2 regions of the Peribacillus sp. S4 genome follow, and region 1 is predicted to be linked to the other one. Evidence: riboswitches for the same ligand, from Rfam matches in the RefSeq annotation. Region 1 holds a riboswitch; the other holds the start of a gene.
What was found. A riboswitch is a leader RNA that binds a small molecule or an ion and turns the genes downstream of it on or off. The one in region 1 is predicted to bind S-adenosylmethionine.

Region 1 (7,960 bases):
ATTGCATTAAAATAAGTTTAATGTCCGTATTCGTTCCACAGCCTCTTGCAGCCGTTCTTCCGAAGTCAGTAGCCCTACCCTGACATAACCTTCGCCAAATTCACCGAACCCATTCCCTGCGGCAACAGCTACATGGGCATGCGTTAATAAATAGTCCGCAAAACTCTCGGACGTAAAACCTCCAGGTACCTTGAGCCAGGCAAAAAACGATGCCGCTGGAGCTTTGACTTCCCATCCGATGGACCTCAATCCCTCAATGAAAACATTCCTTCGCCCCTCGTACATTTGCACTAACTGCTCTACACAGGTCTGTGAGTCAAGCAAAGCGCTTGCCGCAGCTTCTTGTATCGCCGGGAAAAGACTCACATAAAGATGGTCTTGTAATAGTTCAAGAGCTTCTATTACACTCTTATTGCCCACTGCGAAGCCGACTCTCCACCCTGCCATATTGTATGTTTTCGATAGAGTGTATATTTCAACTCCTACATCCTTCGCTCCCTCCGCCTGGAGAAAGCTTATCGGTTTTTTTCCGTCGAATCCGATCGCCCCATAGGCGAAATCATGGACCACACAAATTGAATGTTCTTTTGCAAAGGAGACGGTTTCATCAAAGAAACTTTCAGTTGCAGAAGCGCCTGTGGGATTATTCGGATAATTCAAGAACATCATTTTGGCTTTATCAAGAACTTCTTTATGTATGTCATCGTATTTCGGAAGAAAATCATTTTCTTCTGTCAAGGGCATCAGTTCGGTCTTTGCCTGGGCTAAAACAACACCGGATAGATAATCCGGATAGCCGGGATCTGGAACAAGGATTGTATCACCTGGATTCAATAAACACTGCGGAAGTTCGACAAGACCTGCCTTTCCCCCGAAGAGAATCGCCACTTCACTATTCGGATCCAGCTTGACACCGTATTCCCGTTCATAAAAGACGGCAGCAGCATCTTTTAAATATTGATGTCCCCGGAATGGCGAATATTTATGATTAATCGTTTTTTCAGCGGCAGTTTGCAAACTTTTGATGATATGTTCCGGCGTCGGCTGATCAGGGTTTCCCTGGCCTAAATTAATGACATCATGTCCTTGCTCCGTGATTGCATTGACTTTTGCGACCAGTGAAGCAAAAAACTGCTTGGGCAGGTCCTGAAGCAGTCCGGATTTTTCGAATTGCACCATTTATACACCTTCTCTGAAATTTCTTGAAATTCTAGTCACAAATGATATATGTTTATCGTAGTCTTGTAAAGCATTTTTTACATGTAGGGGGTTTAAACGATGAAGTGGAAAATAGCTTGTATTCAAATGGATATAGCTTTCGGGCAACCAGATATCAATTTTCAGGTTGCAGAACAATGGATGGAAAAAGCAGCTCGGTCCGAACCCGATATCGTCATATTACCAGAGCTTTGGACAACCGGATACGACTTGACCAGGCTGAATGATATTGCTGATCAAGAGGCAGAAAAAACGATTGAATTTCTTAACACACAGGCACAGAAACACCAGTTTCACATCATCGGCGGTTCCATTGCGAAAAAAACAAGCAAGGGAATCTATAACACCATGATCATCATCGATAAACACGGAAAGCTCATTAAAGAATATGATAAGCTTCACTTATTTCAATTAATGGATGAACATCATTTCCTGCAGCCAGGTGAAAAAGATGGTTTATTTACCCTTGATGAAAAAATATGTGCCGGGTTCGTTTGTTATGACATTCGTTTCCCTGAATGGCAGCGAGCCCATACCGTTCAAGGCGCGGAAGTTCTATTCGTTACGGCTGAATGGCCAAAGCCGAGACTCGATCACTGGAGAGCCTTATTGATAAGCCGTGCCATCGAGAACCAAGCCTATGTTGTAGCCGTTAATCGTACAGGTTCGGATGTCAATAATATATTTGCGGGCCATTCCTTGATTATTGATCCATGGGGGAATATCATAAGTGAAGCCGGAGAAGGAAACGAACTATTGACAGGCACTTTGGACTTCAACAAAGTTACGGAAGCACGTAACAAAATACCTGTATTCGAGGATCGCCGTCCTGACTTTTATTAATTTACCCATTGACAAACTATTTAAAAAGTTGATATTATTTTCCCGAAGATTAAAATTTCAGAAAACATTTACTCTTATCAAGAGCAGGCTGAGGGATAAAGGCCCTATGAAGCCCAGCAACCGACTGTAATACCATTGTGAAATGGGGCGGATCTTCCGCCGGATTATTAAATCCACAGAGCACGGTGCTAATTCCACCAGAATTCATTTTCTGGAAGATAAGAGGTCCGAAGTCAAAACTTCTGCCTCTTTCTATATGAAAGAGGCTTTTTTATTCTTATTTTGAATCTGGAGGGGAAAAGAATGACTCAAAACCATTCAAATTTTAAGAGATTGACAAACGAAACAGCTATAACCCTTGCAAAAAAACTTGGGTTGGTCAATGCGGATGCAAGTTTGAAATGTAATGAAATCGGCGATGGAAACTTAAATTATGTTTTTCATATTACAGACACGGTCACAAACAAAGGTCTAATAATCAAACAAGCGGTCCCTTATGCCAAGGTACTTGGTGAAAGCTGGCCGCTGACATTGAAAAGGGCAGCCATTGAAGCGAATGCGCTGATTCATTTCAGAAGTTATTGCCCCGAATTCGTACCGCAAGTCTACTATTCGGATGAACAGCTTGCCATCACAGTCATGGAGGATTTATCGCACTTGAAAATCGTTAGAAAAGGATTGATCGATGGCGATTCATATCCATTGCTTTCACAGCATATTGGTGAGTATGTTGCGAAGACGGCATTTTATACATCCGATTATCATTTAGAACCCTCTTCGAAAAAGGAGGTGGCCCGACACTTCACGAATCCCGAACTCTGCAAAATCACTGAGGTCTTTATTTTCACGGATCCATTTTTTGAGGAACTCCCTGGAGATTTCGAGGTGGAATTGAAAGATGCCGCCAAAAAAATATGGAATGATCAAGAAGTGATACTTGAGGTCGCCAAGCTGAAGCAAAGCTTTGAAACCGAGCAGGAAGCCTTGCTTCATGGAGATTTACATACTGGAAGTATATTTGCAAGTGTAACTGAAACAAAGGTTATTGACCCGGAATTCGCTTTTTATGGGCCAGTTGGTTTTGATCTTGGTCAATACACCGCCAATCTTCTCTTTCAGGCAGTCACACGCAATGGCGCTGGAAAGGAAGAGATTTTCACGCTCCTTCATGAATTTTGGAATGCCTTTGAAGAAACTTACACCAAATTATGGGAGGTCCAAAATAAAAGTCCATTCCGCCATGTGAAGGGTTATCTGCCTTATTTACTGACAAAATTCAAAAAAGATGCATTCGGCTTTGCCGGCTGCGAACTGATTCGGCGAACCATTGGCCTTTCCCATGTAGCCGATTTAAACGTCATTGAAGATAAAGAAACAAGGATCGCAGCCAAAACGGCAACATTGGAAATCGGTACTTTTTTAATTAAAAAACGGGGAGAATTGGATGTTCCAGCCGTCATTGAAGCGTTGAAGCAACGGACACTGCCATCTTACTCAACCATTTAAAAGGAGACCTGCACATGACTACACTAGCACCCTTACCATATTCGGTACATTGGGATGATACCCATATTACATTATTAAATCAACAAGCCCTTCCTTCCATAACTGAATTTATTGAACTTCATTCTGTTGATGATGTATATGACAGCATTTTGTCATTAAAAGTTCGCGGTGCCCCAGCAATTGGGCTGACGGCAGCATTTGGTGTTGCACTTGGCGCCAAGAAGGAAACAACCGCTGAATTAGGGGAATTCAAGAAAAATGTAACGAGGCATATTGAAAAACTCGCCTCTTCACGGCCTACTGCAGTCAACCTTTTTTGGGCGTTAAGGAGGATGGAGAACACCTTGCAGGCTGCTCAAAGCATTTCAACTGCCAAGGAAGCACTTGTATCGGAGGCTAAAGCCATCTTTGCTGAAGATGAAGAAATGTGCAGGAAAATCGGGGAACATGGTTTATCCCTATTCAATAGAGGAGATTCCATTCTTACTCATTGCAACGCTGGCGGAATCGCCACGGCTCGGTATGGCACAGCCTTGGCTCCCTTCCACCTGGCTAAAGAAAGGGACTTTCCGCTAAAAGTGTACGCATGTGAAACAAGGCCTGTCCTGCAAGGGGCGCGTTTGACGGCTTGGGAATTGATGCAAGCGGGAGTTGACGTCACTTTAATTTCTGATAATATGGCTGCCCATACGATTCACCAGAAAGGAATAAAGGGAATTATCGTCGGGGCCGACAGGATTGCGGCAAATGGAGATACTGCCAATAAAATCGGGACGTTGGGATTGGCCATATTAGCCAAGCACTTTGGTATCCCCTTTTATGTGGCCGCACCATCAAGCACATTCGACCTTTCTATCGAATCCGGCACATCCATCCCGATCGAAGAACGGAATGGAACGGAAATCACCTTCATTCAAGGTGTAAGGATCGCTCCGGAAAACGTGAAGACTTTCAATCCAGCCTTCGACGTTACACCGAATCATCTAATTACAAGCATCATTACCGAAAACGGCATCATAACACCGGATTTCTTCAAAAACATTCCGCATTTTGTTAATTGATCCAGGTTCCTTTTATGGTGTTAAAAAACGAGAAGGATTTTTTATCCCTCTCGTTTTTTAAAGGTGATCGTATTAAGATTATTCTTGCGAGGTCTATAATACAATATTTAAATTTGAACATCTTCAGTTAATATTAGGATGTCTTCGATAATAAAAGAGCATAGGACATTCTTATTATTTTGAAAAGAACTCCTGAAGTGCCTTTTTATTTTCGGTACAGTCCATTTCCAAAACGGCTCCGGACTGGGGATATATTTCATCTTTAAAGCTTCCTTTCACTGGAACCCTTAAGGTCTCGACCGTGTCCGGTGTATGGAAGACGGCTTTGGGACCCATTTCCATTATTGTTTTCAGTCCAATATCCGTATCCAAGTACGAGAGTCCTTGTTCGATTATACTAGGAAGGGCTGCCAAACCTTCGAAGGATGAGATTTGATTTATAAACGCTGTTTTTAATTGAACCATTACTTCTTGTTGACGCTCAACCCTGCCAAAATCACTTTCATCGTCATGTCTAAAACGGACATATTTCAATAATTCCTCACCATGTAAAACATTTTTACCGACGCTTGCTTGGATGCTCATATCATCTATGATTTCCTGATCCACATTCACCGCCACCCCCTCAGGGGCAAGTAAATCCACCATCTTCACAAATCCCTTAAAGTCGATTACCGCTACATGGTCGATCTTGACATCGAAGTTTTCCTGTATGGTTTTCTTGAGCAATTCCCTTCCACCATAATAATAAGCAGCATTTATTTTGTTATATCCTGATTTATTCCCGGGGATTTTCACATAACTATCACGCATAATCGAAGCCAGCTTCAGTTTCTCCTGCTCAGGAAAGTATTTTGCCAGGATAATCGCATCTGAACGAGATTTTTGCTCTCCCCTTGTGTCAACACCAATTAACAGAAATGTTTTATCGCTTTCCTTAGTCTCTTCATTGGTTAGTTTTTTTTCCGTACCTTCATTTCCATTTTGTTTGGGTAAAGGGGCATAGATGCAGCCTGCCAGAATCAAGACCAATAGATATATGAACAATACCTTTTCTTTCATTACCTCACCTCATCGGAAAATTACCCCTATTCTCTGCCTAATTTTGGAATTCTATGCATGAAACGAAAAAAAAGCCTGCCAACGATAACCGCTGACAGGCTTTTCAATCAAAATCATTTATTGATTTCTTTCTTTAATACTTCCACTGCCTTTTTCACTTGTGTGTCGTTCTTAAGGATTTTCTCCTGGATGACCTGCATCAATTTCACGGTAGTATCATCCTTAATGGTGCCGGTTTCTTTAATTTTTTGTTCCCTTTGGAATGCTGTGACCGCATTCTTGGTTGCTTCATCGAAGAATCCATCTATCTTCCCTGGATCATGGCCTGCTTCCTTCAGCATCTCTTCAGCTGCTTTCACTTCACTCGAAGAATCGGATGCTTTCAATTCCTTATCAGGCGAAATGTACGGAAGGCTGGCATAATCAGGAAGCTTCACAGTAATATCCGGCTTGATCCCTTTTTTATGAATCCAATTGCCTTCAGGAGTCAACCATTTAGCTACCGTATATTTGAAGTTAGATCCATCTTTAAAGTCTTTGGCTTGCTGCACTGTCCCTTTCCCAAATGACTTGACACCGATCAATGGAATGTCCGCAGACTCACTGACAGCCGCTGCAACGATCTCAGAAGCACTGGCACTTCCATCATCAATCAACACGACTACCGGGATTTTCAGTTCTCCATCATTCTCCGATTTATAGACATCTTTTTTCCCGCTGCGATCCTCAACTTGAAGGACCACTTTCCCATTAGGTATGAACAGGCTTGCCATTTCTATTGCTTGATCAAGAAGTCCTCCTGGGTTTCCTCGCAGATCCAATACGAGACCCTTCATGTCCTTCTTCGACATTTCTTCAAGCGCCGTTTTCAACTCTTGGACTGTATGTTCGGAAAAACTGGTCACTTGAATTTTTGCAACTCCATCATCAAGCATTTCCGCATATACCGTTTCAATCGGAATTGTGTCCCGTTTAATGGTGAGCTCAATCGGTTCCGACTCACCAGCTCTTGAGATGGATAAATCCACTTTCGTTCCCTTTTCGCCCCTGATTTTCAGGACAGCTTCAGAAGAGCTGAGTCCTTCAACACTTTTACCGTCCACACTTAATATGATGTCATTCGGTTTTACCCCTGCTTTTTCTGCTGGGGATCCTTTTATCGGTGAGACCACCATGATTTGTCCATCCTGCTCCTGAATCTCAGCACCGATTCCTTCAAAAGATGAAGAGATGCTCTCACGGAAACTCGATGCTTCCTTTTTATCCATATAAGCAGAATAGGGATCATCCAATGATTTGATCATTCCATTAATTGCGCCGTCAACCAGCTTTTCTTCATCAACCTCTTCATAATAGTCATCTTTTATCTTATCGTATGTAGAATACAGCTTTTCAAATTCCGCATGCTTATCCGGTGCTAATGACTCTACTTTTTTATCTCCAAAGGTCAAGGCTATTGTAGTAATCCCTGCAGTTAGAAATATGACTAAGAAAATCCCCATAATGAACGTAAACTTCTTTATTTTTATGAATTTCCCTGCCTCTTTTGTCTGTTTTTGATTTTCTTCTTCCACTGAAGCCTCACCACTTTCATTCTTCATGACGATATAAACGATTTCATTCCTATTTTATCAGCTTTCTTGCCAATCGAAAAATAATAGTTATCAAAAATAACAACTTATAGCCATATGTATTTTTTAAAAAACTTCAAATCATGGAGAATGCTCCAAGGACAACTGGCATCTCCTGATATTACAAAAATGCGGATACCTGGAACAAATGAGCCTGTATCCAACATGCTATTATACAGCATCACTTATTCCTGGTCACCCGCCTGTCATTTACATAAAATTATCAGTCCTGGATAGCTGCTTCCAATGCCACTTCAACCATTTCGTTAAAGGTTGACTGGCGCTCATCCGCCGACGTTTCCTCACCAGTTAAAATGTGATCGGAAATGGTCAATACGGATAAAGCTTGGCGTCCAAATTTAGCAGCAAGCGTGTAAAGGGCCGCTGATTCCATTTCTATCGCAAGTATTTGGTATTTTGCCCATTTTTCCAATTCACTATTATCGTTATAAAACTGATCGGCCGTAAATACATTACCGACCTTCAATTGCAAGCCCTTTGCCGTGCCGGCGTCATAAGCTTTTCTAAGTAATTCGAAATCCGCGGTCGGGGCAAAGTCCACCCCGCCGAAAGTCATGCGGTTCATTTGGGAATCGGTGGAAGCACTCATGGCAAGGATCACATCCCTGACTTTTACAT
Region 2 (7,960 bases), 1.8 Mb from region 1:
AGCGGCATGTACGGCTTTCTTCCAGCCTTCATATAATTTTTCACTTTCTTGCTCTTCCATGGATGGTTCAAAGGTTTTGTCCACCGCCCATTGCCGGGAGATTTCTTCTTGATCCTTCCAATACCCGACAGCAAGGCCGGCTAGGTATGCAGCACCTAATGCAGTAGTTTCGTTTATGGTCGGCCTCTCGACGGGCACACGTAATAAGTCGCCCTGGAATTGCATCAAGAAGTCATTCTTGACTGCCCCGCCATCCACTCTTAATGTTTGTAGCTCGATTCCTGAATCCGCCTCCATTGCATCAAGGACATCCTTCGTTTGATACGCAAGTGATTCAAGTGTGGCGCGAATGAAATGTTCTTTTGATGTGCCGCGCGTCAAACCAAAAACGGCTCCCCGCACTTCGCTGTCCCAATATGGAGTTCCAAGTCCTACGAAAGCTGGTACCACATATACTCCATCCGTACTTTCCACCCGTTTTGCATAGTCCTCACTGTCCTTGGCATCATGCAGCATCCGCAGGCCATCGCGCAGCCATTGGATGGCGGAGCCAGCTACGAATATACTGCCTTCCAGTGCATATTCGACCTTCCCATTCAAGCCCCAAGCAAGGGTCGTCAATAGTCCGTGTTCGGAGCTGACAGCCTTGGTTCCTGTATTCATGAGCATGAAACAGCCTGTTCCATACGTATTTTTAGCCATTCCTTCATTAAAGCAGGCTTGGCCGAATAATGCTGCCTGCTGATCACCGGCTGCCCCGGCGATCGGAATCGATTGGCCGAAGAAATGATATTCGATCGTACGTGCATATTCCTCAGAGGAAGGCCTCACTTCCGGCAGCATCGACTTTGGTACAGTCAATATCTCAAGCAGTTCTTCATCCCATTTCAGTTCATGGATATTGTACATCAATGTCCGGGATGCATTGGAATAGTCCGTTACATGAGCCTTGCCTCCTGATAGCTTCCAGATCAGCCAAGTATCGATGGTACCGAATAACAGCTTGCCTTCATCCGCCTTTTGCCGTGCCCCTTCCACATTATCGAGGATCCACTTCACTTTCGTTCCGGAAAAATAGGCATCTATCAACAATCCCGTTTTATCCCGGAATAAATCATTAAGTCCCTTTTCCTTCAACTCATCACAGATTCCACTTGTTTGCCTGGACTGCCATACAATCGCATTATAGACAGGCGTACCTGTTTCCTTATCCCAAACGACTGCCGTTTCACGCTGGTTGGTGATCCCGATACCGGCAATTTGCTCTGGCTTTACACTGGATTCAGATAGTACACCGGCGATCACCGCCAGGATCGACCCCCAAATCTCATTGGCGTTATGCTCAACCCAGCCTGGTTTAGGGAAATGCTGTGTGAATTCCTTTTGGGAGGAATGGACGATTTCCCCCTTTTCATTAAATAAAATCGCCCTCGAACTTGTTGTTCCTTGATCTAATGATAAAATGTATTTTTCCATTGTGTATGCCCCTCCTTTTAATTAACTAGCGATATTTCTGCTATCCAATTCATGTGACTGTTTTTTACCAAAAGCATAGGCTACTATCAATAGTACCAGGCTTGCACCCATAACAGACCAAAATCCTGCCGTTATTTCCCCCATGAAGAATGCTTTATAACAAACGGCACCAAGTGAACCCCCTACAATCGGTCCAATGACCGGAATCCATGAATAGCCCCAGTTGGAATTTCCTTTACCAGGTATCGGCAGCAAAAAGTGAGCGATGCGCGGCCCCAGGTCGCGGGCCGGGTTAATGGCGTATCCTGTTGTTCCCCCAAGTGACATCCCGATCACGACAATCAATAACCCGACTGCGAATGGGTTTAGACCCTCTGTAAAATTATTGGCCCCTATAAATAATAGACCAAGAATAAGGATGAAAGTTCCAATCATCTCACTTAATAGATTTGAAAATGTGTGCGGGATTGCAGGTGAAGTCGCGAATACACCAAGCTTCGCCCCTGGATCATCCGTAGCTTTCCAGTGTGGCAAATAGTGCAGGAATACTAGAGTTGCGCCGAGTATCGCGCCAATCATCTGGGCAACGATGTAACCGGGCACATCACTCCATGGAAATTCTCCAATAATGGCAAAACCTACTGTGACCGCCGGGTTTAAATGCGCCCCGCTTATGGAACCCACTGCAAAAACACCCATGGTAACCGCCAATCCCCACGCAATCGTGATAACGATCCAGCCGGCATCTTTTGCATAAGAACCCTTTAAGGATGAACCTGCCCCAATACCTGCTCCGAATAAAACTAAAATCATCGTGCCTAACACTTCTCCCCAAAATGGAGTCATGATAAAACCCCTCCCCTGATAATTTTTTAAACCTTGCCAACAAATAAAAGGAGATCCACAGCAGAACTATATTCATAAAAAAAATTATGAATAGATCTGTTGTGAATCTCCTAGTCTCCGTCACATATATTAACTTGTACTGTAAAATATACTAGGTTATGAAAACGCTGTCAATATTTTGTGAAAAATTAATCTATTATTCTGTAATTTTTTTCAATTTTTCCCTATTAGACGATATCCCATAATTCAGTTTTTGAAGTGGTGATTGACGAGGCGCCGGCATCAAGGGCATTCAGGACTTCATCCGAAGTACGTATGAGGCCGCCTGCAAAAATCGGTGTCTGCAATCGTTCCTTCACTTCTTTTATCATCCATGGCATGGCGCCCGGCAATACTTCGATATAATCCGGCTTGGTTTTCTGCACCAGCTTATAACTTTTCTCAAGCGCATGTGAGTCTATTAAAAAGATTCGCTGGATGGCAATGACCCCCTTTTGCTTCGCCTTCAATATAACGCTTGATTTAGTCGAAATCAGCCCATAGGGGTTATATTCCTGACAAATGAATTCTGTCGCGTACTCATCACTTCTTATGCCATGGATCAAATCGACATGATAAATCATTTTCTTATTATGCTGCTTTGCCATCATACTTACATTTTTCAATTGTGAGATATGCAAATCAAGAAACACACCTATTTCATAGGAACTTTCTAGAAATCTTTCAAAATCCTTCATGCTTGCTGAAGCAGGCAAAATCTTCTGATCCATCATCATCCTCCTCATTCCCAGAAAAACTCAAAACTTCAAGTCATTTAGTATATTTTAAAGAACTTGATTTATCAAACACATTTTTTCATGAACCATGTAACCTTAACACTATCATACCTTTCACACCCTTTATAGATTGCGGCAAAGGATATATGTAAAATATCCCCTTGAATCATAAAGAGAGTTTCATTTTCAATGCACCTTCGACGAGTTCATACGATTTAATTGTGCCAATTGGAATTTTTCTCACGATGCTCCAAGCATTAACATTCATTTTGATCGTTCTTTTTTCATATTCAAAAAATGGCGGTCTGTTAAATATCCTTTTGTTGATGAAATCCCTGTCAATTGGTTCCATTTCGACTAATTCAAATGAAATCGTTCTTTTTTCCACATGAACCGGTTTTAATGTAATCCGGAAAGCTACGTTTTTCTTAAACAGCATTTTTTTCACTTCCATCGTTCCGGAAAGCACAATATGCTTTGGCGTAATTTCGACTTTAATATCCTGATCAGATGATTTCATTTTTATGATTCTCTCTATCATGGCTTCAGTTACCGTAATCGGTATGCCATTTTTGAATGGACTCATCCTTGCATTCCCTCCCCACTCAAAGCATATGCCGGATTCCCTGATGCCGTTAACATTCCAGCCCGGATAATAAACGGTATATTCGAAATATTCCAGCTCCACCCCTTGACCTTCATAAAAACTACCTGTATAGTCATAGTTAATTTAATAGACAACTCTTATCCAGAGAGGTGGAGGGACTGGCCCTTTGATGCCTCAGCAACAGACCGATCTTGTACTGTGCTAATTCCAGAAGTGTAAAAACTTGAAGATAAGAAGAGTATATAGCTTTGTTGCCAACACCTCTTCTTATTTTTAAGAAGAGGTTTTTTATTTTGGCTGTTTTCACATACTTTGTTGCTATTTACCAGGTAGTGGGTTGTGGTTGATTTCCCCTCAAGATGCTCGCTTTCCGCGGGGCGGGCGGTGAGCCTCCTCGGCGTAAACGCCTGTGGGGTCTCACCTCTCCCGCTGCTCCCGCAGGAGTCTCGCACTTCCGCTCCAATCAACCTTAAATAGTTTCGTTTAAAAACAACAATCTTTACGAAAAGAGCCTATATTTTTAAAAGGAAAGAAGGAATCAACATGTCAATCACATTAACGAAAGCACCATTCAGGGCGGACCACGTCGGAAGTTTATTAAGACCGGAACGTTTACATATTGCCAGGAAGGACTTTAAGGAAGGTACCATTTCAGCTGAGAGGCTTCGTGAAATTGAAACTGAAGAAATCAATCGGATCGTCGATAAACAAATCGAAGTTGGTTTAGAGGCCGTTACGGACGGTGAATTCAGACGAACATGGTGGCACTTTGACTTCCTCGAACATTTAAATGGCATCGAGGGATATGTAACTGAAAAAGGCCTCACATTCGATGGTGTCGAAACAGAGAGATATAATGTTCGCAATACCGGGAAGGTTTCATTCAACCCTGAACATCCCTTCATTCGTGATTTCATTGAATTGAACAAAATCGTGAACGGACGTGCCGTTGCCAAGCAAACAATCCCCAGTCCGAATCAATTATTTGCTGCAGGCATTCATAATGAAGACGTCTACCCTGATATTGAAGACTATGCAAATGATATCATCAACGCCTATCAGCATGCTTTGAAAGCCTTTTATGAAGCAGGTGTGCGTTATCTTCAATTGGATGATGTATATATTGCCAGACTTTCAGCTCCGGATTTCCAGTTCAAAGATGGAAAATATACGAGGGAACAATTAATTGATCTTGCACTTCGGGTCATTAACGGAGCATTGGAAGGCAAACCAGAAGACCTTATCGTCACTACCCATCTATGTCGCGGAAACTACCAGTCGACATGGGCGTTTGAAGGAAGCTATGCCCGTATCGCCCCAACTTTATTGGCAAAAGAAAAAGTGGATGGATTCTTCTTGGAATATGATGATCAACGCTCAGGGGATTTCAAACCATTGGAATACATTCCAAATGGCGGTGCACGGGTCGTACTGGGTGCCGTCACTTCAAAAAATGGAGAAATCGAGGACAAGGAAGCTGTTAAGGCACGCATTAAAGAAGCATCGCACTTCGTTCCGCTCGAACAATTATGCTTAAGCCCTCAATGCGGCTTCGCCTCCACCCATCACGGCAACAAGCTAACCGAAGCACAGCAATGGGAAAAGCTGAAATTCGTCGTTGATATAGCAAAAGAAGTATGGGAATGATTATTTTACGGAGACTTTAAAACTTATTTACGGGATTCAAACAACCTAATCGGCTTCAATATAAGCGTGCCGATTAGGTTTATTCTTATAACCCTAAAACTGAAAGCAAACAAAAAAAAGAACGACCATCTGGACGTTCCCTTTTTACTTGCAGCTATCATCCTCCTCCTCCTCCATTTTCTTCACGAATATATCATCCGTCACCCTATCTTCCAGCTTGTTCCTCAAGGCCAATTCCGCAGCCTTCCCATCACTAGGCGATCCGTCCGAGAAATACATCGGAAACAAGGAGAAAAACATAACGTAGAAAGAAAAATAGATGAATTGATACCAGATCACCGAGCTGTCCAGGATATTCTGATACACTAAGCTATATATGATCAGCATGCTGACTAAATTAAAGATAGCCCCCCCTAAATATATCAGCGTATTCGTCAATCGATTATCATGTTTCAATCCCTTGAACTCGCAAGTCCCATTCCAAAAATAATATTTCCTCACCTCTATGTTCCGAAAGGCGAAAAGTTTATTGCCACAACCGATCAAGATTTTCTTTTCTGATCCCCCAAAGAGCGTAACAAAGAAAATATGCCCGCTCAAATGTATCAGCGTAACGATCGGCATGATCAAAAAAAAGGAAAATAGAAATTTAATGATATCAGAGAGACCAAACATATTTAACTAACCCCCTCCTTACCAGGATGCTACTCTGATACCCTGCCCACACTGGTTATAACTAGTAAATTTTCACAGTGGTAATATGTTGCTTTCCACAAATGATAAGAGGATAATTATTCTCCTTCCGCTTCACTTCGACCTTCGAACTTCGAACGATCATATCGACCCTCCCCCTGCTTTTTCCGGCATTCAAAAAAAACAGGCTATCACCTTCCAAAAAACTCGGAAAAGCGATAGCCTTTACATCTTTATTTAGCGATTGGGGGTGCGAAGGATTTCTGCGTTGTTTTGTCCTGGCTCCAAGCCTGCATGTTTATATCCAGGGGTGAAAACCGATGTTTTGATCGGGCAGGCGATTTGCCTCTGGACATTCCCTTTTCCGTCAGGAACCTCGACGATCATTCCCCTCTCCTTCAATTGGGGATGCTCGGCCGCTTCGGTGAAAGTCAGCACTGGTTCTGCGCAGGCCTCGAATTCAGCGAATAACTCCTGCCATTCATGAAAATCTCTTTCAAGGAAAGCCAGCCGGACGGCCGTTTTAAACCTGATTCCGCTTTCTTCATCGCTTTTCATGCTCAGCTCATATAATTCGGGTGCACCGATCGCTTCACATAATGCTTTTCGAAAAGGGGGCTCAAGGCTGCCTACCGAAAAATAGCGTCCATCTTTCGTTTCGTAAAAGTCATAAAAAGACCCTCCGTTCAGCATCAGTTTTTCTGGTTCAAGTTCAAGGCCACCTTGTAAATTCAGAGGTGCGGATATGGCATTCAAGGCAAAACTGCAGTCGGTCATGCTGATGTCGATGGCTTGGCCGAATCCTGTTCTTTCCCTGTGAATGACTGCAGATAATATTCCGATGACAGCATGCAATGAGCCTCCGGCAAGATCTGCTATTTGGGTTCCGTTTTTTGCCGGACCGTCCTTTTTCGTACCGGAATAGCCTGATAAGCCTGCTATCGAAATATAATTGATATCATGTCCCGGCCGTTCTTTATAGGGACCAGTCTGGCCATAGCCCGTGATGGAACAGTAAATCAGCTTCGGGTTGATCGATTTTAATGCCCCATACCCCAGTCCCAGACGTTCCATGACACCTGGACGGAATTGTTCAATGACGATATCGTATTCCGTCACTAGGTTTCTTACGGATTCGATAGACTCGGATTGTTTTAAATCCAGTGTGATCGACTTCTTCGATCTGTTAAGATATTGATTCACACCCCATGAATCCTTTGTCCCCGGCCTCTCCACCTTCAAAACATCCGCTCCTAAATCCGCTAGCATCAAAGTGGCAAATGGGCCTGGCAGTAACGTTGAAAAGTCCAATACTTTTAAATGAGTCAATAAGGTCATCAGCTGTGCACCTTCCCTTTCCCTTTAAAATAGTAAAAGCCCTCCAGTCGTTCCGTACATGCAATTTAGCCGAGTTTACGATTATCATATAACACCCCCCATAACATTTGTATAAATTTCCATTTAATAAAAATAAAAAGCCAGGAATCAGCTTCCTGGCTTTTGATAATGAGCCTATAGAAAACAAGGAAAAGCCGGACAATATAAAACATATTGTCCGGCTTTTTTTACTTTAAGCTTGTTCAGTCATATTTTTTGTCAAAGTCAAATTCGACTTCATCAAGTTTAACGAATTTAGTTTTTCTTATAAATTTATAGCCAAGCCATAGACCAAGGAAAAGCGGAATCCCCAAGTATGCAGCTACAACACTGCCCCAATCGATATGGTCTGAGAAAAAGGCTTGGATATTTTGGGACAGGATGACGATCATGCCGATTAAAATGGCAAAGATCGGTCCGATTGGGAACCATAATGCCTTATATGGCAGCTTCTCCAATGAATGGCCTTGAGCGATGAACGCTTTCCGGAAACGGTAATGGCTGATGGAAATTCCGAGCCAAAAGATGAATCCTGTAA

Region 2: it holds a riboswitch for S-adenosylmethionine, as region 1 does, so the genes downstream of both, ACJ9PY_RS24135 (5-methyltetrahydropteroyltriglutamate--homocysteine S-methyltransferase) here and mtnK (S-methyl-5-thioribose kinase) in region 1, are expected to answer to the same signal.

Annotation. Positions count from the first base shown of each region.
Region 1 covers NZ_CP175708.1:3,184,344-3,192,303, forward strand. The annotation lists gene ACJ9PY_RS14990 (pyridoxal phosphate-dependent aminotransferase) at 7-1,179, opposite strand; gene ACJ9PY_RS14995 (carbon-nitrogen family hydrolase) at 1,279-2,061, shown strand; SAM riboswitch class I at 2,133-2,286, shown strand; gene mtnK (S-methyl-5-thioribose kinase) at 2,365-3,567, shown strand; gene mtnA (S-methyl-5-thioribose-1-phosphate isomerase) at 3,582-4,628, shown strand; gene ACJ9PY_RS15010 (LCP family protein) at 4,803-5,690, opposite strand; gene ACJ9PY_RS15015 (S41 family peptidase) at 5,804-7,264, opposite strand; gene deoD (purine-nucleoside phosphorylase) at 7,545-7,960, opposite strand, start outside.
Region 2 covers NZ_CP175708.1:5,026,953-5,034,912, forward strand. The annotation lists gene glpK (glycerol kinase GlpK) at 1-1,476, opposite strand, end outside; gene ACJ9PY_RS24120 (MIP/aquaporin family protein) at 1,498-2,322, opposite strand; gene ACJ9PY_RS24125 (glycerol-3-phosphate responsive antiterminator) at 2,550-3,098, opposite strand; gene ACJ9PY_RS24130 (hypothetical protein) at 3,265-3,786, opposite strand; SAM riboswitch class I at 3,840-3,941, shown strand; gene ACJ9PY_RS24135 (5-methyltetrahydropteroyltriglutamate--homocysteine S-methyltransferase) at 4,249-5,352, shown strand; gene ACJ9PY_RS24140 (hypothetical protein) at 5,497-6,027, opposite strand; gene ACJ9PY_RS24145 (CaiB/BaiF CoA transferase family protein) at 6,283-7,383, opposite strand; gene ACJ9PY_RS24150 (amino acid permease) at 7,626-7,960, opposite strand, start outside.